Arthrobacter globiformis: one gene and its partner. The protein of the gene in region 1 interacts with the protein of each later gene in a pairwise test. Links are inferred from orthologs where the notes say so. Each region holds a gene or a part of one and is shown on either strand. Other genes may lie near its edges.

Region 1 (14,854 bases):
TTCTCCGACCACCTTGAGGTGCTCGCCACCCTGGCCAGGTCGCTGTCCAAGGAATCGTTCCGCGAATCGCTGCGCCGGGCCTACGACGCCGAGGTCATCGCTGAGCTCATCAACTCAAGCCTGGTCTTCTTCGACCATTAGAGATTGGGGCAGGCCCTTTCGTGTCGACTTCGTCGCCACGTAGGGACCCTGCTGCCCCACTCTCGTTTCGTTGTTCTACACAAGGACGAAGTAACGTTAAGGGGTGTGGAAAACAGCCCTCCAGCCCCGGTGGATCGCAGGCCTGGTCTTTGCGATCGCCGTTTCGGGTGTCTTTGTGCTCCTGAGCCAGTGGCAGTTCGGCCGTTCCACGCAGCCCGAGGTGCCGGTCAACCCCGCCACGGAGCAGGTCCAGGCCTTAACGAAAACCCTGCAACCGGGTGACTTCTTCCGTGGTTCGGTGGCGGACCAGATGGTCGAGGCGTCCGGCACCTACGACCCGGCGAAGCAGGTCCTGGTTGCGGGCCGGCTGAAGGACGGCAAGACCGGATACTGGGTGGTCACAGCGTTCGCGGTGGCGGACGCCCCCGTGCTCAAAGGGGCGGCAGCCTCACCGAAGACCTATATACCGGTGGCCCGCGGCTGGATCGCCGATCCCGCTGACGCCAGCGCCCCGCCGTCGGGCGTTATCCGGCTGACCGGACGGCTCCTGCCGTCCGAGGCGCCGGTGCCCAACGCCGCCCCTGAACCCGGCCGGGCGACGGCAGTCTCGGTGGCTGAACTCATCAATGCCTGGAACGTCAGCAGTTACCCCGCGTTCGTTTCCGCCACGGCGGAAAAGTCAGGAACGGCCGACGTCGGTGCTGCCGCCGGCAGCGGCCTGGAACCGCTCAGCATCGCCGCCCAGCCGCCGGCCGCGAAGGTCAACTGGCTGAACCTGTTCTACTCCGTGGAGTGGATCGTTTTTGCCGGATTTGCCCTGTTCATCTGGTGGCGGCTGGTCAAGGACGACTACCGCAGAAGCCTCGAGGACGCCGATGACCACGACGCCGGTGGCCACAGCCACGACGGACCAGAACCTACCCAACCCAACGAGATCCAACAAAAGGTACAGCCATGATCGAACCCAAGCCGGCCATCCAGCCCTCGAACCCCACCGGGGCGGCGAAGAAGCGACGCTTCGGCGGCACGGAGGCACAGATCCGCTCCGCCCTGAAGTTCTACAAGGTCATGGCCTACCTCACGGGTGCCATGCTGCTGCTGCTGTGCGCCGAGCTGGTGGCCCGCTACGGCTTCGGCCAGTACCTCTTCGCCGGCGGAACGGACGCCCTGACCGGCCAGCCGTTCGGCTTCGGCTTCGCGCAGGCGGAACCGAAGGGCGTCCTCGGCGGGTTCAACGTGTCCGTGACCGTTCTCATCGTCCACGGCTGGATGTACGTCGTGTACCTGATGTCCAATTTCCGGCTTTGGACGCTGATGCGCTGGCCGTTCGCCAAAATGATCCTGCTGGCACTCGGCGGCGTGGTCCCGTTCCTGTCCTTCATCGTGGAGAAGAAGTTCCACGCCGAGGTGGAGGCCGAACTCGCCGCCAACCCGCAGGCCGCCAGCCGCTACTGATCCCAGCCGCTGCTGATCAGCGTTCCGTGCGTCACAGCAGGCCCGCTCAAGATGCGTCGGGGCAATCGCGCCAAGTAGGCTAGTACGGTGACTACTCCCACTGCATCCCAAACTTCCCAGAAGCCGGTGCTGGTTGTTGACTACGGTGCCCAGTACGCGCAGCTGATTGCCCGCCGCGTCCGGGAAGCGAATGTGTATTCGGAAGTGGTTCCGCATACCTACAGCACTGAGCAGCTCCTGGCCAAGAACCCCGCCGCCATCATCCTCTCCGGCGGACCCGCCAGCGTCTACGCCGACGGTGCCCCGAGCGTCGGCGCCGACCTTTTCGAGGCCGGTGTTCCGGTCTTCGGCATCTGCTACGGCTTCCAGGCCATGGCCAACGCCCTCGGCGGCAAGGTGGACAAGACCGGCCTGCGGGAGTACGGCTCCACCCAGACCACCATCCTCGGTGAAGGCCGTTCCGTCCTCGAAGGAATGCCCCAGCACCAGAACACCTGGATGAGCCACGGTGACTCCGTCCATGAGGCTCCCGAGGGCTTTGAGGTGCTGGCCACCACAGCGGGCGCTGAAGTTGCCGCCTTCGCCAATGAGGAGAAGTGCCTGTACGGCGTGCAGTGGCACCCCGAGGTGAAGCACTCGGCCTACGGCCAGCAGGTCCTGGAGAACTTCCTGTTCAAGGGCGCCAAGCTGGAACCGAACTGGACCACGGGCAACATCCTCGAGGAGCAGGTGGAGCGCATCCGCAAGCAGATCGGCGATGCCCGGGTCATCTGCGGCCTCTCCGGCGGTGTGGATTCCGCTGTTGCCGCAGCCCTCGTCCAGCGCGCCGTGGGCGACCAGCTGACCTGTGTCTTCGTCGACCACGGGCTGCTTCGCGAAGGCGAGGCCGAGCAGGTGGAGCGCGACTTCGTTGCCGCCACCGGTGTAAAGCTCTACGTGGCCAACGAGCAGGAGCGCTTCCAGGCCGCACTGGCCGGCGTCAGCGACCCCGAGACCAAGCGCAAGATCATCGGCCGCGAGTTTATCCGTGCGTTCGAAGAGGCCGAACTGGCGATCATCGCCGAGGCAGCGGCACACGGTGAAAAGATCAAGTTCCTCGTGCAGGGCACCCTGTACCCGGACGTCGTCGAATCCGGCGGCGGCGAGGGCGCCGCGAACATCAAGAGCCACCACAATGTGGGCGGACTGCCCGAGGACCTGCAGTTCGAGCTCGTTGAGCCGCTGCGCGCCCTGTTCAAGGACGAGGTGCGCGCCGTGGGCGCCCAGCTCGGCCTGCCCCAGGAGATCGTTGGCCGCCAGCCGTTCCCCGGCCCCGGCCTGGGAATCCGCATCGTCGGCGAGGTCACCAAGGAACGCCTGGACCTGCTCCGCAAGGCAGACGCCATCGCCCGCGCAGAACTGACCGCTGCCGGACTCGACAACGACGTCTGGCAGATGCCCGTGGTTCTCCTCGCGGACGTCCGGAGCGTGGGGGTCCAGGGTGACGGCCGTACCTACGGCCACCCGATCGTGCTGCGCCCCGTCTCCTCCGAGGACGCCATGACGGCCGACTGGTCGCGGCTTCCCTACGACCTGCTGGCACGGATCTCCAACCGGATCACCAATGAGGTCGACGGCGTCAACCGCGTGGTGCTCGACGTCACCAGCAAGCCGCCGGGAACCATCGAGTGGGAATAGCGTTGTGAAAATGGCCGGCCTCCGCAGGGGGCCGGCCATTTTGCATTCCCGGGTATCGGATCAGGCATGGCGGGCAACGGTGCGAAATGCGCCGCAACTTGGGCCGACCCAGTGTTGCGGTCTCTCAACCGCGGCGGTTTCCGGCTACGCTCGAAACTATGCCCGTATGGTCCAAGGCGTCACGCGCAAGCTCAGAAAAGAAGGCAGTAGTGTCAGTAGGTCAGGTCGACTCCGAGGGTTCGGAGGAGCTCAGGAAGTGGCTGTCCGGGCTCAAGCCCGTAACGGGGGCAGACACCATGCTGCGCTTCACCAAAACGCCCGAGGGTTCCATCGACCTCACCCACGCGCACCCTTCGGGCCTGGCGCAGCTGATGGCCGGGCGCCGGACGCGGCTCTCCACGCTGATCCGCGACCAGCAACAGTACGTCGTGGCCGCCCGGGCCTGCCGGAACCTGCGCTCGAAGATTTTCGAACTGGCCAACGACCGCGGCATCGAGGCCGGGTACCTCTCGGCTGGCACCGTGGTGTGGACCTCCGCCGTGGGTGGGAAACCGCAGCGGGTCTCGGCGCCGGTGATGCTGACGGCCATGTCGCTCACCATCCGCCCCGGCGAAGACGACTACGAACTTCAGCTCACGGAGCAGGCCCGCATTAATCCGGCCCTGATCCGGCACCTGAAAAACATCCACGGGATCGTGTTCGACGTGAACGCCGTGACACGGATGGCGTACAGCACAGCGCGGTTCGACCCCCTGCCCGTGCTGGACCGGATCAGCACACTGGTCAAGCCGATCCACGGCGCCGACGTGGAGCACAACCTGCTCGTCTCGACCTTCGCGGACCTTTCCGGCAACCTTGACGATCCGTGGATCAACGGGCAGAACGCCCTGGTGGCCTCGCTGGCCAAGGCCGCGTCGGGTGAAATCGTCGACGTGCCCGCGCTCCAGCCCGGACGCTTTCCCAGCGTGGACGAGCGCGACCCGGCCGAGGAGCTGCTCCTCCTGGACGCCGACGCCGACCAGCAGTATGTGATCGACGCCGTCAGGGCAGGGGACTCGCTGGTGGTGAGCAGCCCGCCCGGCACCGGCCAGACGCAGACGGCCATCAACACCATCGGTGCGCTCGTGGACGAAGGCAAGACCGTTCTGGTGGTGGGGGACCGGCGTGCCAGTCTCAACGAGGTGGCCGGACGCCTCGAAAACCTGGGCTTGGACTCCATCCTTTTCCAGCTGTCCGGAAACGCAACACCGCAGCAGCTCAAGGGCCAGCTGGTGCGTGCCATCGTGCGCAACGAGAAGGCCCAGGAGCCGCAGCTCGGGAGCCTGCACAAGACGCTCACCGAGCACCGCCATGCGCTTGTGGACCACGTCGCGTCGCTGCACAACGTGCGGCAGCGGTGGGGCTGCTCGCCGTACCAGGCCATGCAGTCGCTCGCGGAGCTGACGTCCATCCAGCCTGCACCGGCCACCACCGTCCGTCTCAAGCGCAGCGTCCTGGACAACATCCGGGACCGCGAGGAGCTGGCTGGGCGGCTGAAGCGCGCCGCCGAACTCGGTGCGTTCAGCAGGGCATCGACCACCAGCCCCTGGCACGGTGCACGGCTGGTGACGCGCAAGGAAACCGAGGAAGCGCAGGAGCTTGTGCGTGCGGTGGCGAAGAAGCTGCCGCTGCTGCAGAAACGGATGAAGGACGTGGCCAGCCACGCCGAAATCCGCCTGGGCACCACCTTCGCCGAATGGGGCTCCCAGCTCAAGCTCCTGGTGGCCGTCCGTGAAAGCCTGGACAAATTCACCCCGGACATTTTTGACCGGCCCGTGACCGACCTGATTTCCGCGACGGCGTCCTCGTCCTGGCGCAGGGAGCGCGGCATCGACATGGCCTCGATGCAGCGGTCCCGCCTGCGCCGGGTGGCCAAGGAGTACGTCCGCCCGGGCGTGCATATTGCCGATCTTCACAGTTCGCTGGTGCTGGTCCAGGAACAGCGTGCCCAGTGGGCCGGGTACGCCACCACACAGCGGCATCCGGCGGTACCGTCCGGCCTGGCGGAAATCAGCATCATGCACCGTGGACTGACCCGCGAGATGAAGATGCTGGGTGATGCCCTGCGGCACACGGCTGCGGGCGGTTCGCTCGAAAATGTTCCGTACCCGGAGCTCATGGAGCGTCTGGAACGGCTGGTCGCGGACACCCAGACGCTGCAGACCCTGCCCGAGCGCACGCTGCTCATCGAAAACATGCGCGAGCACGGGCTGGGGGAGCTGCTGGCAGACCTCTCGGAGCGCGAGGTCGGGGCCGGGTCCGTCGCTGCCGAACTTGACCTGGCCTGGTGGCAGTCGGCGCTTGAGGCGATGATCAGCGGTGACGACTACCTGGCCATGTCCGATGGCGACGCGCTGCGCCAGCTGGAGGCGGAGTACCGGCTCGCGGACAACGCCCACATCGCCAGCGGTGCCGGGCGGCTGCGGTGGAAGCTGGCTGAGCGCTGGCGCGCGGGCATCGAGGAGCATGCCCGCCAGGCGGACCTGCTCCGGAGCCTGCTTAAGGACGGGCGGGTCACGCTGGCCGCGCTGACGGCGCAGGCACCGGGCCTGGTTCCCATGCTGGTGCCTGTCTGGTCGGTCAGCCCCTACCTCATGACCGGCCTCCTGCCTGCCGAGCAGAAGTTTGACGCTGTGGTGATCCTCGATGCCGAGGCAACCTCGCTGCAGGCTGTCCTCCCGGCCGTCGCCCGCGCCAAGCAGGTTATCGCCTTCGGCGACGACAGGATCGCCAGTCCCCGCACCTTCACCGTTGCCGTGGAGCGGCTCGCCGCCGGCGAACAGTCGCATCAGAGTGTCGAAAGCGCGTTCACCGCACTTTCGGCAGTGCTGCCGACGGCGCCGCTGCGCTCTGTCTACCGCGCGGTGGACGAGGACCTGGTGTTGCAGCTCAGCAAAAACTTTTATGACGGAGGCCTCCACCGGCTCCCCGAAGGGCAGTCGGCCACGGGGCTGGACCGTGCGCTGACGGTGGAGTACCTGCCCGACGGCACGGGACTGCCCAGCGCCGACCACGAGGGTGTCGAGTCGGTGGTGGCCGAGGTGAACCGGGTAGTGGAGCTCGTGTTCGAGCACGCGCGGCTCCGTCCCCGGACATCGCTGGCGGTGGTGACCGCCAGCCTCCGGCACGCGGCACGCATCGGCGAGTCTATCCGGCTGCAGCTGCCCAACCATCCGTCGCTGTCCGGATTCTTCACGGCAGGTGATGAATCCTTCCGGGTTGTGGACCTGGAGCGTGCCCAGGGGCTGGTCCGCGACCGCGTGATCTTCTCGCCGGGCTACGGGCGGACGCCGCACGGCCGCGCCCTGCACAGCTTCGGTCCGCTGTCCGCCGAGGGCGGCCGGGCCAAGTTCGCCCTGGCCATGACCCGGGCACGGCAGTCGCTCCACGTCCTGACGTGCTTCAAACCGGAGGATCTTGACCGGACACGGCTGGCCCACGGCGCCGTCGATCTCTTCGAACTTCTGGACCGGGAGATCTCCGGCAACACCGACCTGGGGACGCCTGCGTCCAGGGCAGCGGCAAGTGAACAGGCGTTGGGCGCTGATCCACTGGTTGCTGATCTCGGCGACCGGCTGCGTGCCCGCGGTGCCCGAGTATGGCACCAGTACGACGGCGTCATCGACGTGGTGGCCGCGGCCGATCCGCTCAGCACCATGGGCCAGGACGAGGCCGACATTCCACGGCCGGTAGCCATCGAATCGGACGGCACCGAGCAGTACCGGCAGATGACGGTCCGGGAACGCAGCAGGCTGCGCCCCCAGCTGCTGGAGCGGCTCGGCTGGAGGTATATGCCGCTGTGGACCATCGAGGTCTTCACAGATCCCTCGGCCTGCGCCGACAGGATCGGCGGGTACCTCGGGCTTGAGAAGCCCGCCCCTTCGCTGCGTTCCGTGGGCGCGCCGGAATTCTTCCTGGATGACGACGTCAGCACTTTTGCAGTGGGCGACCTGGAGCCCGAACAGGAGGAAGACCCGTACCAAGACATGGATGGCAGATTCAGCGACGACCCGATCGGTTACGATGCTGACCAGAGCGGCCGGGAAGCACGCGATCAGGGCACCACCGAGGCGGTCCTGGCGGACGCGCACTCGTCGGATGCGAATCAGACCGACGCTGATCCGACAGACGCTGGTCTGAGCGACGCTGAACTGACGGGCGCCGGTCAGACACACGCTAACCAGAGGGACGTGGATCAGAGGGGCGTGGATCAGGCTGGCACCCATCAGGCGGACGCCGACAGGGAGGATTCCGGTTCCGACGCTGCCCGCGCCGGAGTCGGCTTCGGTTCTGAGCCCGGCTTGGAACGGCCGGCCACGGGACGGAAGGAGGGCCCGCTGTGACATCCGACGGCGGGGCCGAGCGCAACAACGGCACCGAGCGCAGGGATGCTCAGTCCGCAGGCCGGGAGAAGCCCGCAAAGGCTCGCCGCGCCAAAGCGGGCGGGCCGCAGCGGACCGGCGTGGTCCCCAAGCGGGCAGCCGAGGACGATCCCCGGACCTGGGGCGACGCAGAATCCGGCAACGACCACGACGCTTGGCTGAAGGAGCAGAAGCCCCCGCACTGGGGCTGAGCAACCGGGCAAACACGTCGCGGAATCTCGCAAGCGAGGGGATTCCCACAAGCGAGGGGATTTCAACAAGCCAGAGGATTCGCACGGCCTGGCTCACCGGGCACCGGATGCTACCAGTACGAAAAACAGCTTTCCCTGGGTTGACGCGCCCGCCAAGGCACTGGCCTGGGCAGGGGTGGCGGCCACCACCAGCAGCCCGTCCGAATCCCCGGCAGCAAGCCACTGGCTGCCTTGGCCTTCCTGGCCGGAGGTCCACAGGACGGGCACTGCCTTGGCGAGTACCTTCGAGGCTGATGCCTGCTCATAGCCGTTGCCGCTTGTCAGGACAACGTTCACGAGTTGGCCGGGGGACACCAGCTGGATGGATGACGGGTCCGCCATCCGCAGCGGTACCGCAGCGGACCCGGGCGGCGCCCCCGTCAGCAGCCCTGGCCCGACGAGCTGCGCATCGGTGAGGAGCTGGCCCTTGCGAAGCGGCACTGCCAGCTGCTTGCCGTCCACTCCGGCGCTGTCAGCGAAAGTCCCGTCGGGCACCATAGCCGGCGGAACGCTGATGGTCCCGACATCACTCCCAGCCAGGTTCGCTCCGGCTGGTAGGTCACGGGCAGCGGCGAGGACGCTCACGGTCTGGGCAGGGGCAGGAGTGAGCTGGTGGACGGCGATCCCCGCGGCCGCGCAGAGGAGGAGTGCCACGGCAAGACGGCGGTTACGGTTCAGCCATCCCGCGAAGCGCCGTCCGCGCGGGCGCGGGCGGGCGGCGGAGCCGGGCAATGCCTTGCCCCGGCCGGGACGAACGGCTGGGCGGGATGCCCTTGCAGGGAAAATTCCGGTAGCTGGCATGCCGTCACGCTACGGGCCATCCCTCGCCTCACGACAGGTGCAGGCGGGCGTATGTGGAAAAGGCCCCCGAGGCGCATCGGAAGACTGCCCGAACCGATACTAGTAGCCGGGGGAAACCCTGCCGAAGGAAAAGAGTCCGGCCGGGTAATCCCGGCCGGACGCTATTAGCTTGAAGGCGGCAGGTGCCGCAGGAACTCGCCTAGCTCGCGGCTGCAGCTGCCGGGGCAGCGGATGATGCAGACGACGAGGAGGCGGCCGGGGCGGCCGGCGCTGACGCAGCGGGGGAGGGCGAGACGGTGCTTCCCTTGGAGTCGCGCGAATCAGTCCGGTAGAAGCCGGAGCCCTTGAAGACCACACCGACGCTGTTGAACTTCTTGCGGAGCGTGCCCTGGCATTCGGGGCAGGACGTCAGAGTGCTGTCGGTGAAAGACTGCACGATGTCGAAAGCATGGCTGCAATCTTTGCAGGCATAGGCATACGTGGGCACTGTAGATCCTCCTCTTGGACAAACGACAGGTCCCGTGCTGCCTGGCTTCATTTCCCCGGATTCTCCTTGACGGATCACCGCGGCGGAAACGCCTCCATTAGCAGTCGCAGGGCCTGAGTGCCAATTCTATCACCCCGCCCGGGCGAGGTCACGCGAAGGCTACCAGCCCGGAGGGCATGAGGACTGCCTCGACGGGGCGGTCAAAGTCTTCAGCCGGGATGGTCTGGGCGGGCAGGAGTTCGGAGTCATAGATGATGGCAGCCTTGGGAAGGTGCAGGCCGCCGGCGTTGGCCGCAGCCAGGAACTTGTCGTAATAGCCGCCACCCTGTCCGATCCGGTTGCCGCTGCGGTCCACAGCCGTAGCCGGCATGAACATTCCGGCCGCAGTCCGCACCACATCCAGGCCGTGGCGCTCACCGGCAGGTTCCTGGATGGGCGCATATCTGCTGCGGATAAACTCGCTGTCGGGCGTCCAGAAGACCCAGCTGAGTTCCCGGTCCGGTTCGCAGACAGGGAGCAGGATGCTGTGGCCGGCCTCATGCAGTGCGTGCAGCAGGGGAAGGGTTGGCGGTTCGAAAGCGACGCCGAGGTAGGCGGTGAACGTGGCGGGCTTGCCCGCAGCGATGGCTTCGGCCCACGGCAGCCCATGGGTGGCGATGCCGTCGCCGGCGATTGAGAGGTCTGTTGCTGTCATCGTGGCCCGGATCTGCCGGTGCCGCGAACGGATCCCGTCCTTCGACGGCATTGTCCCTGTTGGCATGGATGTCATCCTTTGTCGCAGCGGCAGGCGGCCGGGCCGCTGCCGGATGCATTTACCGTATGAATGTTCCCTCGGATAGATTAGACCAGTGACTTCCATTAATTGTTCAGTCCGCAAGGCCGTAATCCCCGCTGCTGGGCTCGGCACCAGGTTCCTGCCTGCCACCAAGGCCATGCCCAAGGAGATGCTGCCGGTGGTTGACAAGCCGGCCATCCAGTACGTCGTCGAGGAGGCTGTGAAGGTAGGCCTGAGTGACGTCCTGATGATCACCGGACGCAACAAGCGCGCGCTCGAGGACCACTTCGACCGCGTCCCGGCCCTGGAAGCGACGCTGGAGGCCAAGGGCGACACCGCCAAGCTGGAGTCGATCCAGGCAGCGAGCAACTTGGGCGACATCCACTATGTCCGCCAGGGTGACCCCAAGGGCCTGGGCCACGCGGTGCTGCGTGCGCGCCAGCACGTGGGCTACGAGCCGTTCGCCGTTCTCCTCGGTGACGACCTCATCGATGCCCGCGACGATCTCCTCAGCATCATGATCGATGTGCAGGCCAAGACCGGCGGTTCAGTGGTGGCCCTCATCGAGGTGGAGCCGTCCCAGATCAGTGCCTATGGCTGCGCGGACATCTCCGCAATTGATGGCGAAAGCTTCGTCCGGATCAACAAGCTGGTGGAGAAGCCGGACGTCGACGAGGCGCCCTCCAACCTGGCTGTCATTGGCCGCTATGTGCTCCACCCCGATGTCTTCGATGTGCTGGAAAAGACCGAACCCGGCCGCGGCGGCGAGATCCAGCTGACGGACGCCCTGCAGGAGCTGGCCAGCCGGGACGGTGAAGGCGGCGGTGTGTACGGTGTGGTTTTCCGCGGCCGCCGTTACGACACCGGAGACAAGCTCAGCTACCTCAAGGCCTGCGTGGAGCTCGCCATCGACAGCGACGACCTCGGACCCGGTCTGCGTGCCTGGCTTCCGGAAGTTGCCGCCCGTCTGTCCAAGTAACCCTTCATGAGGGTCAGCCACATCTGGCCGGTCACGCTGGAGTGCGGGGACCTTGTCCTGCGGCCGATCAGGTACCGGGACCGGAAGGAGTGGACTGAGGTCCGTTCCCGCAACAGCGACTGGCTGGCGCCCTGGGAAGCCTCCAATCCGATCCCGGGCGGCTCCCTGCCGGATTACCGCCAGATGGTCAGGTCACTTAACACGCAGGCGGCCCAGGCCACGGCGCTGCCCTTTGTGATCGCGGAGTGGACACCCGGGCACCGTGACCCCGTCATCGTGGGACAGCTGACGGTCTCCTCCATTGTGTGGGGGTCAGCCCTGATGGCGACGCTTGGCTACTGGGTGGATCAGGCGCGGGCCGGGCACGGGATCGCTCCCACGGCGGTGGCGATGGCGACCGATCACTGCTTCCGGACTCTTGGCCTTGCACCGGATGGAGATCAACATCCGTCCCGAAAACGGACCCAGCCTGCGGGTCGTGGAAAAGCTGGGCTTCCGGGACGAGGGCTACCGTCCGCGGTACCTGCACATCAATGGGGAATGGGCAGACCACCGCTCCTTCGCCCTGACTTCAGAGGAAGTTCCGGAAGGCCTCCTCAGCCGCTGGCTGCGGGTCAGGCCCGCCTGACCGCTGACCGGCGGAGCCGCTGGTCAGGGCCGGGTTCTGTGCATAAGTCCAATGATTTGAAGCTCGGCCGCGACACACCGAGACGAATGCCACAACAGCCCCAACATTCCTCATACGGTTTTGTGTGTGGACTTCCCCCTTAGCAGCTCAGTCATCCTTGTGGCTGCTGTTGCGCTCTGGATCGTTTGGGTTGCCCCTTACGTGCTCCGCAACGGCCGGCATCAGTTCCAGGCTGCCGGTGACCTGACGTTGGAAAACGCCGACGCCGAAACTGCAAACCCGCAAGCCGGGACGATCGTGTATATGGCCGCCCAGCAGGAGAAACGCATGGACACCAGGAAGAGCAGCGAACCAGCAACAGGCCTCACCCCGGGTCCGTCCGGCAATAGGCCTGCCGCCCAGGGGGCCGGTGTTTTTCGGATCCGCTACGGGCGGACGGCCATCGCTTTCGTCGGCTTGCTGTCCTTCCTGACGGCGATTGTGGCCGGAGTCCTGCGGCTGTTTGGGCTCGGCAACCCCTGGGTTCCGGCCGTGGCGTTCCTGGCCGGTGTTGCCGCCGTCGTGGTTTTGCGGCGGCTTGCCGTCCGTGACCGGCGCAGGAAAGTCAGCGCCGCCTTCCGGGCGGCCATGGGCTCGGCCGTCAGCCGGGAATCGTCCGTCGAGCACCCCGAGAAGGTGGCACCCGCCCCGGAGCCTGTGAAGCCCCGTGAAAGCGCCCTCTTCGACGCCGAGGCGGAGACGCCGAAGCCCAAGCCCCTCACGGCAGTCGAACTGCGCGAGGCGGCACTGGCAGTTGCCCTCGCGGCCGGCGACGAAAGCGCCGCGGCCCCTGTGCAGGGGCCGGCAGCCTCGCCTGAATCCAGCTGGGATCCGGTGGAGGTTCCCAAGCCGACATACGTTGAAGCGGCCAAAGCCGAGCGTCCCGCGCCCGAGCCCTTGGCGTTGCCCGAGGCGCCGAAGTCCGTGGGCAAGCCTTCACTCAAGCAGGGTACGGCCGCCGCACCTCCTGTAGCCTCCCCCAATGCCTCGCCCGCTAAGCCGCTGACCAAGGCCCAGAGCGCGCTGAGCAACCTTGATGACGTCCTGCAGCGCCGCCGCGCGTAGCCGGGCATCCGTGCCGGCCTAGGCGGCGCAGGGATGACTCGAATCTGCGTGGCCGGCGGCACTGGTGAGGCCGGCCGTGAAGTGGTGCGCCAGGCGCTTGGACTGGGGCACGCCGTCGCCGTTTTGACTCGGAACCCGCCGTGCCCGGGTGCCCGGGAGTATTACGACGGCGCCACGTACTTCCGCGCGGATGTCACCACCGGAGGAGGGGTGCCGGAAGCGCTGGCGGGTGCCGACGTCGTCATCGATTGCCTTGAAGCGCGGACCGGCAAAGCACTCAGGCACTATGCGGCCGGCGGCGCGCTGCTGCTGGGCGAAGCCGCGGCGGCTGGCGTGGCCAGGGCCGTACAGCTATCCATCGTTAACTGCGACCAAAGCGCCCTCACGTATTACCGGTCAAAGGCGGACAAAGAGCGCGTATACGCGAGGTCGCCGCTCGAAACGCGCACAGTGCGGGCAACGCAGTTCCACAGCCTGGTGGCGGGGATTTTCGGTGCGGGTTCCCGCGTTGGCCTCGTACCGGTGATCAAAGGTGCCTGGTTCCAGCCGATCGCCCCGTCCGACGTTGCGGCGGCGCTGCTGGAAGCCGCACTGGAACCGCCGACCAGTGACTCCCACGCGGTGCAGACAATCGGTGGGCCGGAGGTGCTGAGCATGGGATCGCTGGCCGGCGTCTGGAAACGGATAACCGGCGCCAGGGGCCTCGTGACCGAACTGCCGCTGCCCGGACAGATGGGAAGATTTCTGCGTGATGGAAAGAACCTGGCGCCCGAACAGCGTTACGGACAGACGACATTTGAGGCCTGGTTGGCAAACCGGCAAGAAAATTTGTAGCCTAGGGAAACCGGCGTTGAAGTTCCTCCGGGAAACGGCGCCACGGGGTTATAGCTCAGTTGGTAGAGCGCTTCGTTCGCATCGAAGAGGTCAGGGGTTCGAATCCCCTTAGCTCCACAGTTACACCCCGGTCTTCGGACCGGGGTGTTTTTTGCATCCCGGCGACATCCCATGGAAATGCCGACAGCCCCGCCTGCGGAGCCGAGTGGTGGAAAGGGGCCGGATTCAGGTACGGGCTACTCGGGTGCGAGCCGGCTTTCCGAGAGAGACTGTATTCGGCCGGTGGCGGCGAGTGCCTCCGAGAGTAGGCAACTCCCCCCAGCCGCCGCCGGCCCCCACACCGCGTCAGGACTAATGCTCAGACGAATGGGTATACGGGGAAGACCTCAGGGAGGTTCAGCTTCCGCTGCTTGGACGCGGGAGCTGCCTCCGATATGGCAGTCGACGGAGTTGGGCATCAGGCGTGAACGCAGTCGCGGGCTCGTCTTCGGAGACCTCGTTGGTGCTGTTCGTCGCTGGCCGGACTGTCATTGCTGGACTCCTTTGCTCCCGCCGGAATTCGTTCCGGATTCCTGTCTGGGTACCGCTCCTGCTGACTCTCCTCCACGTGTCTCAAGGGCATATCGGCAACTGATCAATACTGGATCAAGAAAATTGTCCAGCAGTTTTCGCTGCATCTGCTGCGGCGCAGGGTGGGGGATGCGCGGCTGCAGCTCAAGGACCCGAAGTTCCGTGGGATTTAGGCGGCAGATGGCCACGCCTGGATGCTTCCCGGACTACCTGCCGGATGTTGGCGAACAGTACTGCCTTCACTGCCGTCATGTCCGGGTTGTGCCCGTGCTTCAGCGCGCTCTCAAGGCTGCGGCAGTAGGCTTCGAGCCGCTGTGCGCCGGCCATCCCTGAGCTGGCCCTCAGGCTGATGATGGCCTCGAGGGTCGTGTCTGTATCGCCGCGGGTGAGGCCCTTGAAGATCCTGGCGGCCCGCACGGGGAGCATCACCAGATACTCCTCCATGAACTTCTGCGCTACCTCCTCCCCGGCTTCCTCCGTGAGGTCCTGCAGCGTGCCGTCATCCAGTACCGGAAGGTCCTGGCCCGAGTCCGGGTCCTCCTCCGCCATGCAGCCACCTCATCCATTTGTCCACGCCGTCCTGCGAGTCTCAATGAAATGGTCCGGGACACAGCTCAAGAACCTGACACTGTCATCGCAGGTTCGGATCAAGAGTTCGTGAGGTAATTGTCCGCCGGGTCCGGAGTACATGGGGGGAATGCGTTCCGGACCCGGCTGTTCTGAAGCGACGGTTCGCGGCTACCTTCTGCTTC
Region 2 (14,986 bases), 570 kb from region 1 along the record:
CCTCGGGGAGATCGTCCCCCGCCGGCGTCGCGGGCCGAGGGCCCTGACCATTGGAGGGCTGGCCGGCCGGCTTGGGCCCCGTGGCTGCAGCCGGTTTGCCGGTCGTAGCCGACGAAGAGCCGGACGAAGAAGCGGACGATTTCCCGGTGGGTGCCCCGCCGTCGGCCGGCGGCACAACGGGCATTGCCGACGTAATCGCCTGCTCCTTGAGCTGCATCAGCCGCAGCTGACGGCGCGTCGGCGGGCCGCCGCCGGAAAGCTGCTCTTCCTTTTCGGCGAGCTCCTTGATGGTGCGCAGGGCTGCCCTGTCGCGGGCACGGATTTGGGACGAGCGTTCGGCGGCTGAGCCGGCCGGCGGGGAGTCCACGGGGCCCGGCGCAACCCGGCGCACGCGTCCAGTGGCATTGTCCTGCCTGTTGTCTTCGGAAGCACGCGAAGAGTCCGTCTTCTCCGGGCCGGCAGGAGCGGACGTGCCTGAGCCCGGGGCGGCCGGACGCTTCGACGCAGGCGGGTTTGCGGCGGGACCTTTTGAGGCAGGAAGTTTCGAGGCAGGGGCTGACTCGCCGGCACCCGGAGGGGCGGCGTTCCGGTTCCTGGCCAGGGCTTCATCCCGGGCCTTGCGCAGTTCCCGGCGGCTGCGGATCGGTTGCTGTTCCTGACTCATCTCAAACTCATTCAGTGCTGGCTGGATCGTTTGTCTCGGTAGTTTCGGAGCTGCAGTTCCCGGCCGGTGCGGCATAGAGCCCGTATTTCGCGATGTACTGCACCACTCCGTCCGGCACCAGGTACCAGACAGGGTTATGGGCGGCAACGCGGGCGCGGCAGTCGGTTGACGAGATCGCCATCGCGGGGACCTCGAGCAGGCTGACGTCCTTTCGGCCCATGCCGTCGAGCTCATGGCCAGGCCGTGTCACTCCCACGAAGTGGGCCAGCGACCACAGCTCGTCGATGTCCTTCCATGACAGGATTTGCGCCAAAGCGTCAGCGCCGGTGATGAAGAACAGGTCGGCGTCAGGCCGCTGCGTCCGCAGGTCGCGGAGCGTGTCGATGGTGTACGTGGGACCGGGACGGTCCACATCGACGCGGCTGACGGTAAACCGCGGGTTCGACGCCGTGGCGATCACCGTCATCAAATAACGGTGCTCGGGTTGGCTGACCTGCTTGCTGGACTTTTGCCACGGCTGGCCAGTAGGCACGAACACGACTTCATCGAGCCCGAACTTGGCAGCCACCTCGCTGGCGGCCACAAGGTGGCCGTGATGGATGGGATCGAAAGTCCCGCCCATCACGCCCAGCCGCAGCCGGCGCTGCGTATCCCTGTGGTGCAATGCGGCGGAAATGTTAGTGGCCCTGGCCGTGGTCGTGCTTGTTGGGGTGCTGGCGGTGCGGGTCAGAGTGCTCATCAACCGCAGAGTGGCGGTTGCCGAGGTTGGTGTAGGAGAGGGTGACGAACATCAGCACTACGAAGATGGAAAACATCGAGATGCCGAAGACCCACGGCTCGGCCCACAAGGGTGCCCTCTCTTCGTGTTCTGCAACTGACGCGGCAATCTGCTGGAGCAGCATTTTCTCCCCTAGGAATAAAAAGGATGACGACGGCGGAAATTCCCGCCGTTCCGGACTTCTTTACTATGTTACCGCTATGTCAGGCGCGGACTTGGCCCTCGCCCTGGACAATCCACTTCGTGGTCGTCAGCTCGGTCAGGCCCATCGGGCCGCGGGCGTGAAGCTTCTGCGTGGAGATGCCGACCTCGGCACCCAGGCCCAATTCGCCGCCGTCGGTGAACCGCGTGGACGCGTTCACGATGACCGCAGCGGAATCGATTTCCGCGATGAAGCGCTCGGCGTTTCGCAGGTCATTGGTCAGGATGGCTTCGGTGTGCCCTGTCGACCAGGCCCGGATGTGCTTCACGGCGTCGTCCAGGCTGTCCACCATGGCCACGGCCAGGTCCAGGTCCATGTACTCGGTGGCCCAGTCGTCTTCCGTTGCCGGCAGGGACTCCACCGACGCCGGAAGCGCAGCCCGCACGCGGTCATCGGCATGCAGCCGGACACCCGCCTTGCTCAGGGCTGCGGCGACCGCGGGCAAAACCGTGGAGCCGGAATGCACAAGGAGCGTCTCCACAGTGTTGCAGACGCTGGGGCGCTGCGTCTTGGCGTTGAGGAGGATCTCCACTGCCATGTCTTCACTGGCTGACTCGTCGATGAAGATGTGGACGTTGCCCTCGCCGGTCTCAATGACCGGCACGGAGGAATTGTTGACGACGGTCTGGATCAGTTCACGGCCGCCGCGGGGAATCAGCACGTCGACGCGTCCGCGGGCACGCATGAGCACATTGGCGCCCTCACGGCCGTACTGGTCCACTGTCTGCACCGCATCGGCCGGCAGGCCAACGGACTCCAGGGCATCGCGCAGCACGCGGATGAGGGCCTCGTTGGTGAAGGCTGCGGCCGAACCGCCGCGGAGGATCACGGCGTTGCCGCTCTTAAGCGCCAGGCCGGCGATGTCCACCGTCACGTTCGGACGCGCCTCGTAAATGGCCGCCACGACGCCCATGGGGACGTTCACCTGGCGCAGGCGCAGGCCGTTGGGCAGGGTCTGTCCGCGCACCACATTGCCCACTGGATCGGGCAGCCCCGCCAGGTTCTCCAGGGCGTCGGCGAGGGCGGAAATGCGGGTCTCGTTCAGGGTCAGCCGGTCCAGGAGGGCGGCGGACGTGCCGTTGGCGCGGCCCGCTTCCACGTCCTTGGTGTTCGCGGCCAGGATCTGCTGCTTGTTTGCGAGCAGGGCGCCCCCGATGGCGCGCAGGGCCTTGTCCTTCCAGGCCCGGTTGGCGCGGCCCATGCTGCGGGCGGCCTGGCGGGAACGGTCGGCGATGGCGTAGACGGCCGACTCGACGTCAGCCGGTGCGGGCTGGCTGTCTGCCGGCAGGGAGGGGACCTTCGTAGCGTCGTTGGATGTCTCAGCTGCTTGGTTCATCAGTGCCTCAGTCATCATTCAAGTCTAGGCGAGTCCGGCCCTTAGACCAGAACCAGGTCGTCAACGTGAACAACCTCACGGTCGAAACCGCGGCCCAGGGACTCCCCCAGTTCCACGGTGGAGCGGCCCAGCATTTGCGGCAGTTCGTCGGCTGAATAGTTGACCAGGCCGCGGGCAATGACGGTGCCGTCGGGCGCAACCATTTCGACGGCGTCGCCCGATTCAAAGTGGCCTTCAACTGACGTAATACCCGCCGGCAGCAGCGAGGCACCGTGGTCCCGGACGGCGGCCACAGCGCCGTCGTCGAGAAGCAGGCGGCCCTGCACGTGCGCCAGGTGGGCAAGCCACATCATCCGCACGGACTTGCGGCCGCTGTTGACGGAGAACCACGTTCCCACGTCTTCGCCGGCCAGGGCGGCGGCCGCATTGGCCGTCGACGTGACGAGGGCGGGAATGCCCGAATCGGCGGCCATCGTGGCGGCCTCGACCTTGGTCTGCATGCCGCCGGTGCCGACGCCGGCCTTGCCCGGGGTGCCGATGTTGACGCCTTCCAGGTCCTGGGGGCCGTCAACCTGCGGGATCCGCTTGGCCCCCTTGGCGGGCGGGCCGTCGTAAAGGGAGTCGACGTCGGAAAGCAGCACCAGCGCATCGGCACGGACCAGGTGGGCCACGAGGGCCGAGAGCCGGTCGTTGTCGCCGAAGCGGATCTTGTGGGTGGCTACGGTGTCATTCTCGTTGACCACGGGAACCACGCCCAGGTTCAGCAGACGGTTCAATGCCCGGAACGCGTTCTGGTGGTGGCTGCGCCGCATCAGGTCATCCGCGGTCAGCAGCACCTGGCTCACGGTCACGCCGTGCGCCGCGAAGGCGTGGGTGTAGCGGGCCATGAGCAGCCCCTGTCCAACGCTGGCTGCGGCCTGCTGCGTTGCCAGGTCGCGCGGGCGCTTGATAAGGCCCAGAGGTGCCAGCCCCGCTGAGATGGCACCGGAGGAAACCAGAATGATTTCGGTGCCCTCGTTGCTCTTGGCGGCCAGCGCATTGGAGAGTTCGATCAACGCCTCTTCGGAGATTCCGCCCTTGATGCTTGTGAGCGACGACGATCCGACCTTGACGACAATGCGGCGGGCCCTGGCGAGCATGCTGCGGTCGTCGGTTCTTGGTTCCTCGATGACAATTGCGGAATTATCAGACACGTGTGCGGGTTCACTCCTCATGTTGGGTGTTCAGTCCACTCTCCTTGAGCGGCCGTGCTGCACGGCGCCCACTGACTGATTCGGTCCAGATGCCCGCCTTGCGCTCGGCTTCCAGCTCGGCACGCGCCGCTGCTTTGGCCTCACGGCGTTCGATCTGTTCCTCACGCTTCTGGCCGCGGGTGGGACGGTCGCCGATGTCTGCGAACCGGACGTCCGTGCCGCGCGGCGAAGCCAGCAGCTCGGCGCCAGCCATCATGGTCGGCTCCCAGTCGAACACCACGCCGTCGTCCTCACCGATCACTACGGTGTCGCCGGGCTTCGCGCCCTGCTTGAACAGCTCGGTTTCGACGCCGAGCTTGGCCAGCCGGTCGGCAAGGTAGCCAATGGCTTCCTCGTTGGTGAAGTCCGTCTGCTTGACCCAGCGCACGGGCTTCTCGCCCAGCACGCGGAACAGCGGCTCCAGGTTCTTCTCCTCGCGGCGGATCCGGAAACCGGTCTCGTTGACGGCGCGGGGCCGGAGTACCGGTGCGTGCACCTTCGGCGGTGTGGCCTCCACACTGTCGCGGGCGGCCTTGACGATCTCCGCCATGGCAAATCCGAGTTGCCGGAGGCCTTCGTGGCTCGTGGCCGAAACCTCGAACACGCGGTAGCCCCTCGACTCCAGCTCCGGGCGGACGAACTCGGCCATGTCCTTGCCGTCAGGCAGGTCGACCTTGTTCAAAGCCACCAGCCGGGGCCGGTGGTTCAGCGGAACAACCTCGCCGTCGGTGCCGGCATAGCTCATATCGACGGCGTACTTCTCGAGTTCAGCTTCGATGATGGCGAGGTCGGAGAGTGGATCTCTGTCAGATTCCAGCGTACCGCAGTCCAAAACGTGAACCAAAGCGGCGCACCGCTCGACGTGCCGCAGGAAGTTGTGTCCCAGGCCCTTGCCTTCGCTTGCGCCTTCAATGAGCCCGGGGACGTCGGCGATAGTGAAGCGCACGTCGCCCGCCTGCACGACGCCGAGGTTGGGGATGAGGGTGGTGAAGGGATAATCGGCGATCTTCGGCCGGGCGGCAGACATCGCCGCGATCAGGCTGGACTTGCCGGCGGAGGGGAACCCCACCAGGGCGATGTCGGCAATCGACTTCAGCTCGAGGACGATATCGCTGGCGTCACCCTCGATGCCAAGCAAGGCGAATCCCGGCGCCCGCCGCTTCTGGGAGGACAAGGCGGCGTTGCCCAGCCCGCCCTGCCCGCCGGACGCCGCGATGAATTCGGTGCCCTCGCCAACGAGGTCAGCAAGGACCTTGCCGTCCTTGGTCTTGACGACGGTTCCGTCCGGAACCGGCAGGACCAGGGTTTCGCCATTCTTGCCGCCGCGCCAGTCACCCATGCCGGGGCCGCCGTTGGTGGCGTGCCGGTGGGGTGCGTGGTGGTAGTCGAGCAGCGTGGTGGTCTGCGAGTCGACGCGCAGGATGACGTCGCCGCCGTCGCCGCCGTTGCCGCCGTCGGGGCCGCCCAACGGCTTGAACTTCTCACGGTGCACGGAGACGCAGCCGTGGCCGCCGGTACCGCCCGATACGTGCAGTACTACCCGGTCTATAAAGCTCGCCACGGTGAATCTCCTCTATTGCTAACTCGGCCGTCTTGAACGTCCAAATTGATTGTAATGCGGTTAAAAGAACAGTGGAGCGGGCCATCATGGCCCGCTCCACCGGTTCAGATCCTGTTGTTACTCTGCAGCTGCAGCTGCAACGATGTTCACGACCCGACGGCCGCGGCGGGTGCCGAATTCAACAGCGCCTGCCTGCAGTGCGAACAGCGTGTCGTCGCCACCGCGGCCAACGCCTGCACCGGGGTGGAAGTGGGTGCCGCGCTGGCGAACGATGATCTCGCCTGCGGAAACTACCTGGCCGCCGAAGCGCTTGACGCCGAGGTACTGGGCGTTGGAGTCACGACCGTTGCGAGTGGAGCTCGCGCCTTTTTTATGTGCCATTTGGAATGCCTGCCTTTAAATTCTGGGGAATCTGCTGAAAACCTGAACAGTAACCGTCGGTTACTTGATACCGGTGATCTTGACCTTGGTCAGTTCCTGACGGTGACCCTGGCGCTTCTTGTAACCGGTCTTGTTCTTGAACTTCTGGATGACGATCTTCGGACCACGAAGGTCCTGGAGGATCTCAGCCGTAACCGTTACCTTGGCCAGGTCCGCAGCTGCGGAGGTGACCTTGTCGCCGTCTACCAGGAGCAGCGCGGGCAGCTCAATGGTGCTGCCGGCTCCACCGGCGACGCGGTTCAGGGTAACGAAGTCTCCAACGGAAACCTTCTCTTGGCGGCCGCCTGCGCGGACAATCGCGTACACCACTTGGGCACTCACTTCTCTCGACGTCTATTACTAAATTTGCGTGCGGAACCTGGGTCCAATGATTGGCCTGGCTCTCGCTGTGCCTCAACGCCGTGGATTGCCCGGGGGGAACCCGTGAGCTATCCCAGGAACAAGCCCGATTGGACGATCCCGGGTCATAACCCAAGTGTTGGCGTAAGCACCGAAGATCTAGAATACGCTAATTCCGTCGTCGGCCGCAAATGAGGCTGGCACCGGCGGGTTGTCCGTGATAGGCGCCACACGGGCGCTGTTCCGGACATCCGATGCCGTGCGCGACTATCTTACCCGGCGCAGCGCGCACTTCCGCTCAGCTGTGACGGCTCGGCGCGTCGAAGAATTCCACCTCGTAGCGGCAGGACTGCCGGAACGCGGTGATCATCGCTTCACGCTCCCCCGCCGACGCGGCCCGGCCGGCGTCGTCGGCGATTTCGATGGCCCGCAGGGTCGCGGCAGCGAACTCCTCGTCAGCGTATGTCCGCAGCCACTCGGCGTACGGGTGCCCGGCCTGCGCCCCGGCGGCCACATATTCGGCGTGCAGGGTCTCTCCCACCTCGGCGTACAGCCAGAAGCAAGGCAGGACCGCGGCGACCAGTACGGCGTAACTGCCGCCCGCCGAAGCCGCGACCAGATGATCCACGTACGCCTTCGTGACCGGGCCAAGCTCCGTCTGCACGGTGCGCGTACTGAGCCAGTTGCGGTGCAATTCCGATTCAACTTCAAGGCATTGCTGGGCCGAGCGCGCCCAGAACAGCTGCTCGGACTCGGTTGGCGCGAGTGCGCTGGCCCGCGCCAGGACACGGGAGTAGCCGTTGAGGTAAATGGCATCCTGGGCCAGGTAGTACGCGAATTCCCGCTCCACCAGGGTGCCTTCGGCGAGTCCACGGATGAAGCCCAGGCCATAGATGGCTTCCAGGTCGGCAACGGTCTCAGCGCGCAGCAGTTCCGCGAACCCGCCCTTCCGTTCGGGCTGGGCCAGGTGGTGGAAGTGGTTGATCGGTCCGTTGCCTGCGCCGACCTCCAGCTGCCCGGAGGTACGGAGGGCCCCGGCCAGCCAGGGCTTGACCGCCCGCAGTGACGCCTCCCAGTCGCCCAGCCGTGCCTGGGCCGTGGCCATGGCCGAGGAGAGCGAGCACCCGGTGCCGTGGCTGTTCCGCGTGATGATCCGTTCGCCCGCAAACTCCACCGCCTCCGCAGACAGCAGCCCGGCCGTGTTCACGAGGGCATCCGGACAGGTTGAGCCGTTCAGGTGACCGCCTTTGACGAGGACCGTGGCACCGGTCCGGGCCGCGAGCCGCCTGCCCTGGTCAAGGGCGCCGGTCCAGTCCGCGGCCTCCGGTTCCCCGAGCAGCATGGCCAGTTCGGGCAGGTTGGGGGTGATCAGGTCCGCCAGCGGCAGCAGTTCGCCGAGTGCTGCCTCCGCGGACTCCTGAAGGAGGCGGTCACCGCTGGTGGCCACCATCACCGGATCCACAACCACGACGCCGGGCCGCACCTTTTCGAGCCAGCTGCGGACTGCGGCAATCACTTGTGCATCGCCGAGCATGCCGATCTTCACGGCGTCCACCTGGATGTCGTCGCTGACGGCGTCCAGTTGCGCTGACAGGAAGGTTGCCGGCGGAACGTGCACGCCCCGCACGCCGGTGGTGTTCTGGGCGGTGAGGGCCGTTATGGCGGCCATTCCGTAGCCACCGTGGGCGGCAATACTTTTCAGGTCGGCCTGGATGCCTGCGCCGCCGGACGGATCCGAGCCCGCAATGGCCAGGACCCGGGGAATGTCGCGGGAGGTCGGAGCGGCCGGCGCCACGGTTTCCAGAAGGGAACCGGCAGCAGCCGCGGGTGCGGGCAGGAGTGATGCTGATGACAAGGAAGACATCCCTTCGCCGGTGCTAACCGGACAGGTTCAACGGGTTTGGATCTCAGCCGGCCCGTGCGCGGCACCCCGTGTCAGTCCCCCAGCCTAGCGGTTCGTCCGGGCCGGGACACGGAATTTGACGTTTGCGACAGGCTTCCGCGGGCTGTGCCCCGCCGCCTGGACTTTGATCGAGCACTGGCCCGTGCCACATCCCCCGGGAACCCCAAAGGTCCGGCATCGCAGGCGCGGTGCCGGACCTTTCCGTGAGTCAGCTCAGAGTTCGCTGGTCCTAGAGCTCTGAGGCAGGTACCCCGACGCCCAGGATGATGGGTTCGCTGGCGGACTGCTGAGTCGCCTTGGGCGTTCCCTGCGCATTGCCTGCCTCCGGCGCCTTGGCCTCGTGCGAGTGCCCGGCAGCTGCCATCGGAGCAACCTCGTGGTGTTCCACGGATGTCTCATTGGCTGCACCCTGGGCGCGGCTGGCACTGCGGTTGCGGCGCGGACGGCGGCTGTGGGACGGCGCAACAGGGCTTTCAGCGCGCTGGCCTTCCGGCTGCTGGCTCTCCGGCTGCTGGCTTGCCGGCCGGGCCGTGGCGGGAGCCTCCTCCTCGGCGGGGGCGGCCGGAGCACCGAGGTGCGCGAAGGCTTCCTCCAGGCGGTGCAGCGTCAGCGCCGGCGCTTCCTTGGCCGGCACCTCGCTGTGATCGACAAACGGAAGAATGACTTTCTCGCCGCCGAAGGTGAGCACGGCGCCGGGCCGTCCGGAGACGCTCTCCGTTTCCGGAGCGCGGTGCACCACGGGGCTTTCCGGTCCTGCGGCCGCGGGTGCAGCCGGCCGTGCGGCCTCACCCGACGCTGCGGCGCTGTGCGCTGCTTCCTCGTGCAGGTGGGCGGCGTGGGCTGCTGCCGCGATGTTGGCAAGGGCAGCGCGGGTCGCTTCAGCCTTGGCGTGGCGTTCTGCTTCCGACGGTTCCGGGTGGTGCACGGCGGCAGGGGCAGCCGGTGCAGGCTCGAAGGACGGCTGTCCCCCCTTGCCGCGGCGGCGCTTCCGCTCGGAACGGGCAGGGGGCTGGACTTCTGCGCGGTGCACGTGGTGCTCCGCGGCCACGGTGTTGGCGCGGCGGTGCTCTACCGGCTCGTCATGGGTGACGACGCCCCGGCCGGCGCATGCCTCGCACTGCTCGCCGAAGACTTCCAGGAGCCCGGTGCCCATGCGCTTGCGCGTCATCTGCACGAGTCCCAGGGAGGTCACTTCGGCCACCTGGTGCTTTGTCCGGTCGCGGCCCAGGCATTCCACCAGGCGGCGCAGGACAAGGTCGCGGTTGGATTCCAGCACCATGTCGATGAAGTCGATGACGATGATGCCGCCGATGTCGCGCAGCCGCAGCTGGCGGACAACTTCCTCGGCTGCCTCCAGGTTGTTCTTGGTGACCGTCTCTTCGAGGTTGCCGCCGCTGCCGGTGAACTTGCCGGTGTTGACGTCAACCACAGTCATGGCCTCGGTCCGGTCAATGACCAGCGAGCCGCCGGACGGCAGGAAGACCTTGCGGTCCAGGGCCTTGTGGATCTGCTCGTCAATGCGCCAGGCGGAGAAGATGTCCTCGTCCTTGGTCCACTTTTCGAGCCGGCCCACCAGATCCGGAGCAACGTAGGTGACGTAGGCCTCGATGGTGTCCCACGCTTCGTCGCCGGACACGATCAGCTTGGAGAAGTCCTCGTTGAAGACGTCCCGCACCACCTTGATGGTCAGGTCCGGTTCGCCGTAGAGCAGTTCGGGGGCGAGTACCTTGGTGGACTTCGCCTGGCTCTCAATCCCCTCCCACTGGGCACGGAGACGGTTGATGTCGTGGGTCAGTTCCTCTTCGGAGGCGCCTTCAGCGGCCGTCCGCACAATGACGCCCGCGTCCTCGGGGAGGCGGTCCTTGAGGATCCGCTTCAGGCGGTTCCGTTCGACGTCGGGCAGCTTGCGGGAGATGCCGGTCATGGACCCGCCGGGGACGTACACGAGATACCGGCCGGGCAGGGAGATCTGGCTGGTGAGCCGTGCACCCTTGTGGCCCACCGGATCCTTGGTGACCTGGACCAGGACGGAGTCGCCGGACTTCAGCGCGTTTTCGATCCGGCGCTGCTTGCCTTCAAGGGTGGCTGCGTCCCAGTTGACCTCACCGGCGTACAGCACGGCGTTGCGGCCGCGTCCGATGTCGACGAAAGCGGCTTCCATGGACGGCAGGACGTTCTGGACCTTGCCCAGGTAGACGTTGCCGATCAGGGAGTCCTGCTGCGTCTTGGAGACGAAATGCTCAGCCAGGACGCCGTCTTCCAGGACGCCGATCTGGATTCTGTCGTCGCGCTGGCGGACGATCATCTGGCGGTCCACGGATTCCCGGCGGGCCAGGAACTCGGCCTCGGTAATCACGGTGCGGCGGCGGCCGGTGTCCCGCGATTCGCGGCGGCGCTGCTTCTTGGCCTCCAGGCGGGTGGATCCCTTGACGCTGGTCACGCGGTTGCTCGCCGGTGCCTCGCTGATGGTCCGCGGGGCGCGGACGCGGGTGACCGTGTTGGGGGGATCGTCGTCTCCCCCGCCGGTCAGTTCCAGGTCCTGGTCACCGCGGCGGCGGCGGCGACGACGGCGGGACGTCACGCCGTCTTCCGGCTGCGCACCCTCATCTTCGCCGGCTTCGTCGGAATCGTCTGTTCCATCATCGCCGTCGGTGACCTCGCGGTCGGTCCGGCTGCGGCCGCGGCGGCCGCGGCTGCGCCGCCGGCGGCGGCCGCCCTCGTCCTCCAGCTCATCCTCGCCTTCCTCGGCGGCCGCGTCCTCTTTGGCTGGAGCGGCAGGGCGGATGACGGTGTTCAGGTCAGGGGCTTGGAAAATGATGGATGTAACTGAGGCAGGCTCCAGGAAGAGGGAACCCAGGTGCGACTGCCCGGCAGCCTCTTCTTCGGCCTCTTCCTCGGCAACGGCTTCCTGTGCAGCCGACTGCTCGGCAGGGACTGCTCCGGCCGGCGCTGCCTGGGCTGCAGGGACGCCAGCGGCCGGGGCGGGCACCTCCGTCCGTCCGGTTGATGCCGCCTCAGCGGAAGTCACGGCAGCGGCAGGCTCGGCAGACTCCGCCGGCTCAGCGGGGCTTTCGGCCGGCTCCGCGGCTTTCGGCTTTGTTGCCCGGCGGCGGCGCACAGGCTTTGACTCGGCAGAAGGTTCCTCTGCAGAAGGTTCGTCGGCGGCCGGAACGGCCGCAGCCTCGACTGCCGGCTCCGTGGCGGCTGCCTGTTCCCCGGCTTCCTGCACATCTACTTCGGCCCCGGCGGCTTCCGCAAAAGCGGGCAGCGGCTCTTCGGCAACCTTCTTCCGGGCGCGGGTCCGGCGCACCGGGGTCTTTGCCGGGGCTTCCGCGCTTTCCGCGACAGCGGACTCCGGCACTGCGGCATCAGCCGCTGCAGTTTCCGACGACGCCGCGGACTCCGCGTCCAGTGCTGTGGCCTTGGGCGGTGTCTTGCGCCGGGTCCTGGTGGCTTTCTTGGGAGCCTCGGCGGCGGCTTCGCCGGCGGCAGCCGGTTCAACATTCACGGCTATAACCTGGTCATTATCCATATGTGGCAACACTCCTGCCCCTGACGTACCGCCACATTCGGCACCCATTGGGGCACATATTGTCAAAACCCGCAGGCATTGACAGAAGTCAATTGGATACCAGCAGGCTCGCACCGGCAGTGGGGTGCGGCAGGCCTGACAGGCCGGCGGGATTGTTACTGGAACCCGTTGTTCTGACAACCACAACCAGGTGCCGTCCAATGCAAGGTGGGAGGCTGGATCTTCTTTCCAAAGCCTGCACCACTGCTCATTGGCGGTCTTGGGAACAAGCCACCGGACTGGAGTTCGAATGTGGTTCGCGCTCCAGCCACGTTTATTCTCTCATATTGCTGTTCAAATACGCTGTAATTGTGTGACAAAGCCGGTCAATGCGGCCTTTGACGGTGAGTACAGACTGCCCCAAGCTGGCGGCGATACAATCTGGGCAGGAGCACCCCGGACAAAGGACGCCATCCCATGCCACGCATATCGCCTTCCACAGGCACGGACTACGACCAGGACCACCAGGACGGTGCCGGGCCTGCCGCGGCTTCGGCCGGTGCCGCCGTACCGGCCATGACACGCGACCGCCCCTTCGGCTGGCTGCTGGTCATCACCGGCGTCGTGGGCTGGCTGGCATCCGGCATCCTGGTGCTGGAAAAGCTCGAGGTCCTCAAGGATCCCAACCACGCCACCGTCTGCGATGTGAACCCCTGGATTTCTTGCGGGCAGGTCATGCAGACATGGCAGAGTTCACTCTTCGGCTTCCCGAATATGTTCATTGGAATTGTCGCCTTCGCCATCACGATCACCGCGGGAATGGCGCTGCTCGCCGGCGCCCGGTTCGCCCGCTGGTACTGGCTTGGGCTGCAGGCCGGCATCACGCTCGGCTTCATCTTCGTGGTGTGGCTGTGGTCCCAGGCGCTGTACTCCATCCGCATCCTGTGCCCGTTCTGCATGGTTGTTTGGGCAGCGATGATTCCGCTCTTTGTCTGGGTGACCGTGCGGAACGTAGTCCACGGCGTGATTCCGGCGCCGGCAGGCCTGGCCCGGATCCTGGGCGACTCGGGCTGGATCATCACGGCGCTGCTCTACGTTGCCGTGATTGCGACGATCTTCTTCGCGTTCATCCAGGTGTTCGCCGGCACCTCAGGCTTCTAGGCACCTCAAGCTTCTAGGCACCGCAGGCTTCTAGGCACCTCAGGCTTCTGGCAGCGCGAACGCACATTTAAGCCCCGCTCATCAGCGCGAACGTACAGTTGTGGCCCCCCACTCCGAGGAGTGAGGGGCCACAACTGTACGTTCGCGCTTAACCTGCCGGCGCGGTCAGCTGGCGGGAGGTTTTAGGCCTGGAACCAGATCTTGATTTCGCGCTCGGCCGAGTCCACCGAGTCCGAGCCGTGGACGAGGTTCTGCTGGACCTTCAGGCCCCAGTCGCGGCCGAAGTCGCCGCGGATCGTGCCGGGGGCCGCCGTCGTGGGGTCGGTGGTGCCGGCCAGCGACCGGAAGCCTTCAATGACGCGGTGGCCTTCGAAGATCGCTGCGACTACGGGGCCGCTGAGCATGAACTCCACGAGCGGCTCGTAGAACGGCTTGCCCACGTGCTCCTCGTAGTGCTGCTCAAGCAGTTCCCGGCTGGCGTTGGTCTTCTTGAGTTCGGCCAGGGTGTAGCCCTTGGCTTCGATCCTCTTGAGGATTTCGCCCGTCAGGTTACGGGTGACGCCGTCCGGCTTGATCAGGACAAGGGTGCGCTCAATGCTCACAGGTGCTCCAATGAGGTTGGTTGTGGGTTTCGACGGTAAGTCTACGGGGTCTGGCCGGTGCCTTCATTGCCGGAGGCCTCCGGGTGGGCGGCCTCCCACTCGGCCTGCTCGCGGTCCCGCTGGGCGGACTCGCGGTCAATCCGGATGCCGGCCCGGATGCCGTACCACCAGGCGAGGGCGAACAGCGCGCCCACGAGGAACATCATGGGTTCCGCGAAGCCGCTGAGGATGAGCACCAGCTGCAGGACCCAGCCCAGCCCGATGCCCCACGGCTTGGACAGCACGGCGCAGGCCAGGATCATCACCACGCTCAGACCGATGCCCACCGAGAGGATCAGCGCCGGGGAGATCTCGGCACGGCGCAGGCCGAATACGGCCAGCGTGGCGAAGAAGACCACGAAGGCTTCCAGCAGCAGGACCGTAGAGGCGAACATGACCTTGGTGGACCGGCGCTTCTTGGGCATCCCCGGGCGCCATTCACGCTGGGCCTTGGTGAGCCGCGCCATCAGGCGGCTGCCTTGCCAAGCAGGATGCGGGCGTCCGCCACCAGCGTGATCGACCCGGTCACCAGCACGCCGCCGGCGAGGTCGTCGTTGGCTTCGGCGCGCTCAACGGCCCACTCCAGTGCGTCGTCCAGCTTTTCGGCGATGTGCACGTTTTCCTCGCCAAAGCCGAGGTCGACGGCGAGCTCCGCCAGTTCCGCTGCAGGCACCGCCCGCGGGGAATTGGACTGGGTGAAGCAGAATTCCTCCGCGAGGTCGCCCAGTGATTCCTTGAGCTGGCGCAGGATCTCCCCGGCGTCCTTATCCTTGAGCACGCCCACCACGACCACCAGCTTGCTGAAGCTGAAAGCCTCCTGGATTGCCTCGGCCGAGGCCCGGATGCCGTCCGGGTTGTGGGCAGCGTCCACGATGATGGTGGGGGCTGTCCGCATCACCTCGAGCCGGCCCGGGGACGAGACGGTGGCGAATGCCTCCTGCAGGACCTCCAGGGACAGCTCCTTCTCCCCGCCGCCAAGGAACGCCTCCAGCGCGGCCACGGCCACGGCGGCGTTCTCGGCCTGGTGGGCGCCGTGCAGCGGGACCATGAGGTCCGGGTAGCGTCCGGCGATGCCCTGGATCGTCACCACCTGGCCACCCACGGCGACCTGCCGGGACTCGACGCCGAATTCCACGCCTTCGAAGCGGAACGGCACCTGCACCTCCTTGGCCTTCTCCAGCAGGACCTGCGCGGCATCCAGCGGCTGGGCCGCGCTG

Evidence for each region.
Region 2: the proteins of QF036_RS18420 (region 1) and ndk interact in binary tests that used the Escherichia coli proteins (3 or more experiments, as listed by UniProt). The link is inferred for Arthrobacter globiformis from one-to-one orthologs.

The regions. Positions count from the first base shown.
Region 1 is NZ_JAUSYZ010000001.1:4,038,077-4,052,930, reverse strand. The notes cover bases 8,167-11,000. They hold QF036_RS18420 (5-formyltetrahydrofolate cyclo-ligase), read right to left. Parts: upstream 9,973-11,000; coding sequence 9,361-9,972; downstream 8,167-9,360. Other genes in these bases: galU (UTP--glucose-1-phosphate uridylyltransferase GalU), read left to right, coding at 10,061-10,966; QF036_RS18425 (FmdB family zinc ribbon protein), read right to left, coding at 8,925-9,212; cpaB (Flp pilus assembly protein CpaB), read right to left, coding at 8,167-8,725. Outside these bases: QF036_RS18460 (PTS sugar transporter subunit IIA), read left to right, coding at 1-141; QF036_RS18455 (SURF1 family protein), read left to right, coding at 245-1,099; QF036_RS18450 (DUF3817 domain-containing protein), read left to right, coding at 1,096-1,596; guaA (glutamine-hydrolyzing GMP synthase), read left to right, coding at 1,684-3,273; QF036_RS18440 (AAA family ATPase), read left to right, coding at 3,432-7,655; QF036_RS18435 (hypothetical protein), read left to right, coding at 7,652-7,885; more of cpaB, read right to left, coding at 7,979-8,166; QF036_RS18405 (hypothetical protein), read left to right, coding at 11,721-12,698; QF036_RS18400 (SDR family oxidoreductase), read left to right, coding at 12,732-13,532; QF036_RS18390 (hypothetical protein), read right to left, coding at 14,247-14,651. UniProt on the Escherichia coli protein: Involved in the removal of 5-formyltetrahydrofolate.
Region 2 is NZ_JAUSYZ010000001.1:3,459,712-3,474,697, forward strand. The notes cover bases 12,021-14,986. They hold ndk (nucleoside-diphosphate kinase), read right to left. Parts: upstream 13,731-14,986; coding sequence 13,311-13,730; downstream 12,021-13,310. Other genes in these bases: QF036_RS15765 (vitamin K epoxide reductase family protein), read left to right, coding at 12,445-13,128; QF036_RS15775 (DUF4233 domain-containing protein), read right to left, coding at 13,772-14,236; QF036_RS15780 (bifunctional folylpolyglutamate synthase/dihydrofolate synthase), read right to left, coding at 14,236-14,986. Also shown: QF036_RS15715 (hypothetical protein), read right to left, coding at 1-664; nadD (nicotinate-nucleotide adenylyltransferase), read right to left, coding at 672-1,403; QF036_RS15725 (hypothetical protein), read right to left, coding at 1,342-1,566; QF036_RS15730 (glutamate-5-semialdehyde dehydrogenase), read right to left, coding at 1,646-2,995; proB (glutamate 5-kinase), read right to left, coding at 3,022-4,119; GTPase ObgE, read right to left, coding at 4,184-5,773; rpmA (50S ribosomal protein L27), read right to left, coding at 5,891-6,154; rplU (50S ribosomal protein L21), read right to left, coding at 6,215-6,523; thiD (bifunctional hydroxymethylpyrimidine kinase/phosphomethylpyrimidine kinase), read right to left, coding at 6,852-8,417; QF036_RS15760 (Rne/Rng family ribonuclease), read right to left, coding at 8,686-11,988. UniProt on the Escherichia coli protein: Major role in the synthesis of nucleoside triphosphates other than ATP. The ATP gamma phosphate is transferred to the NDP beta phosphate via a ping-pong mechanism, using a phosphorylated active-site intermediate.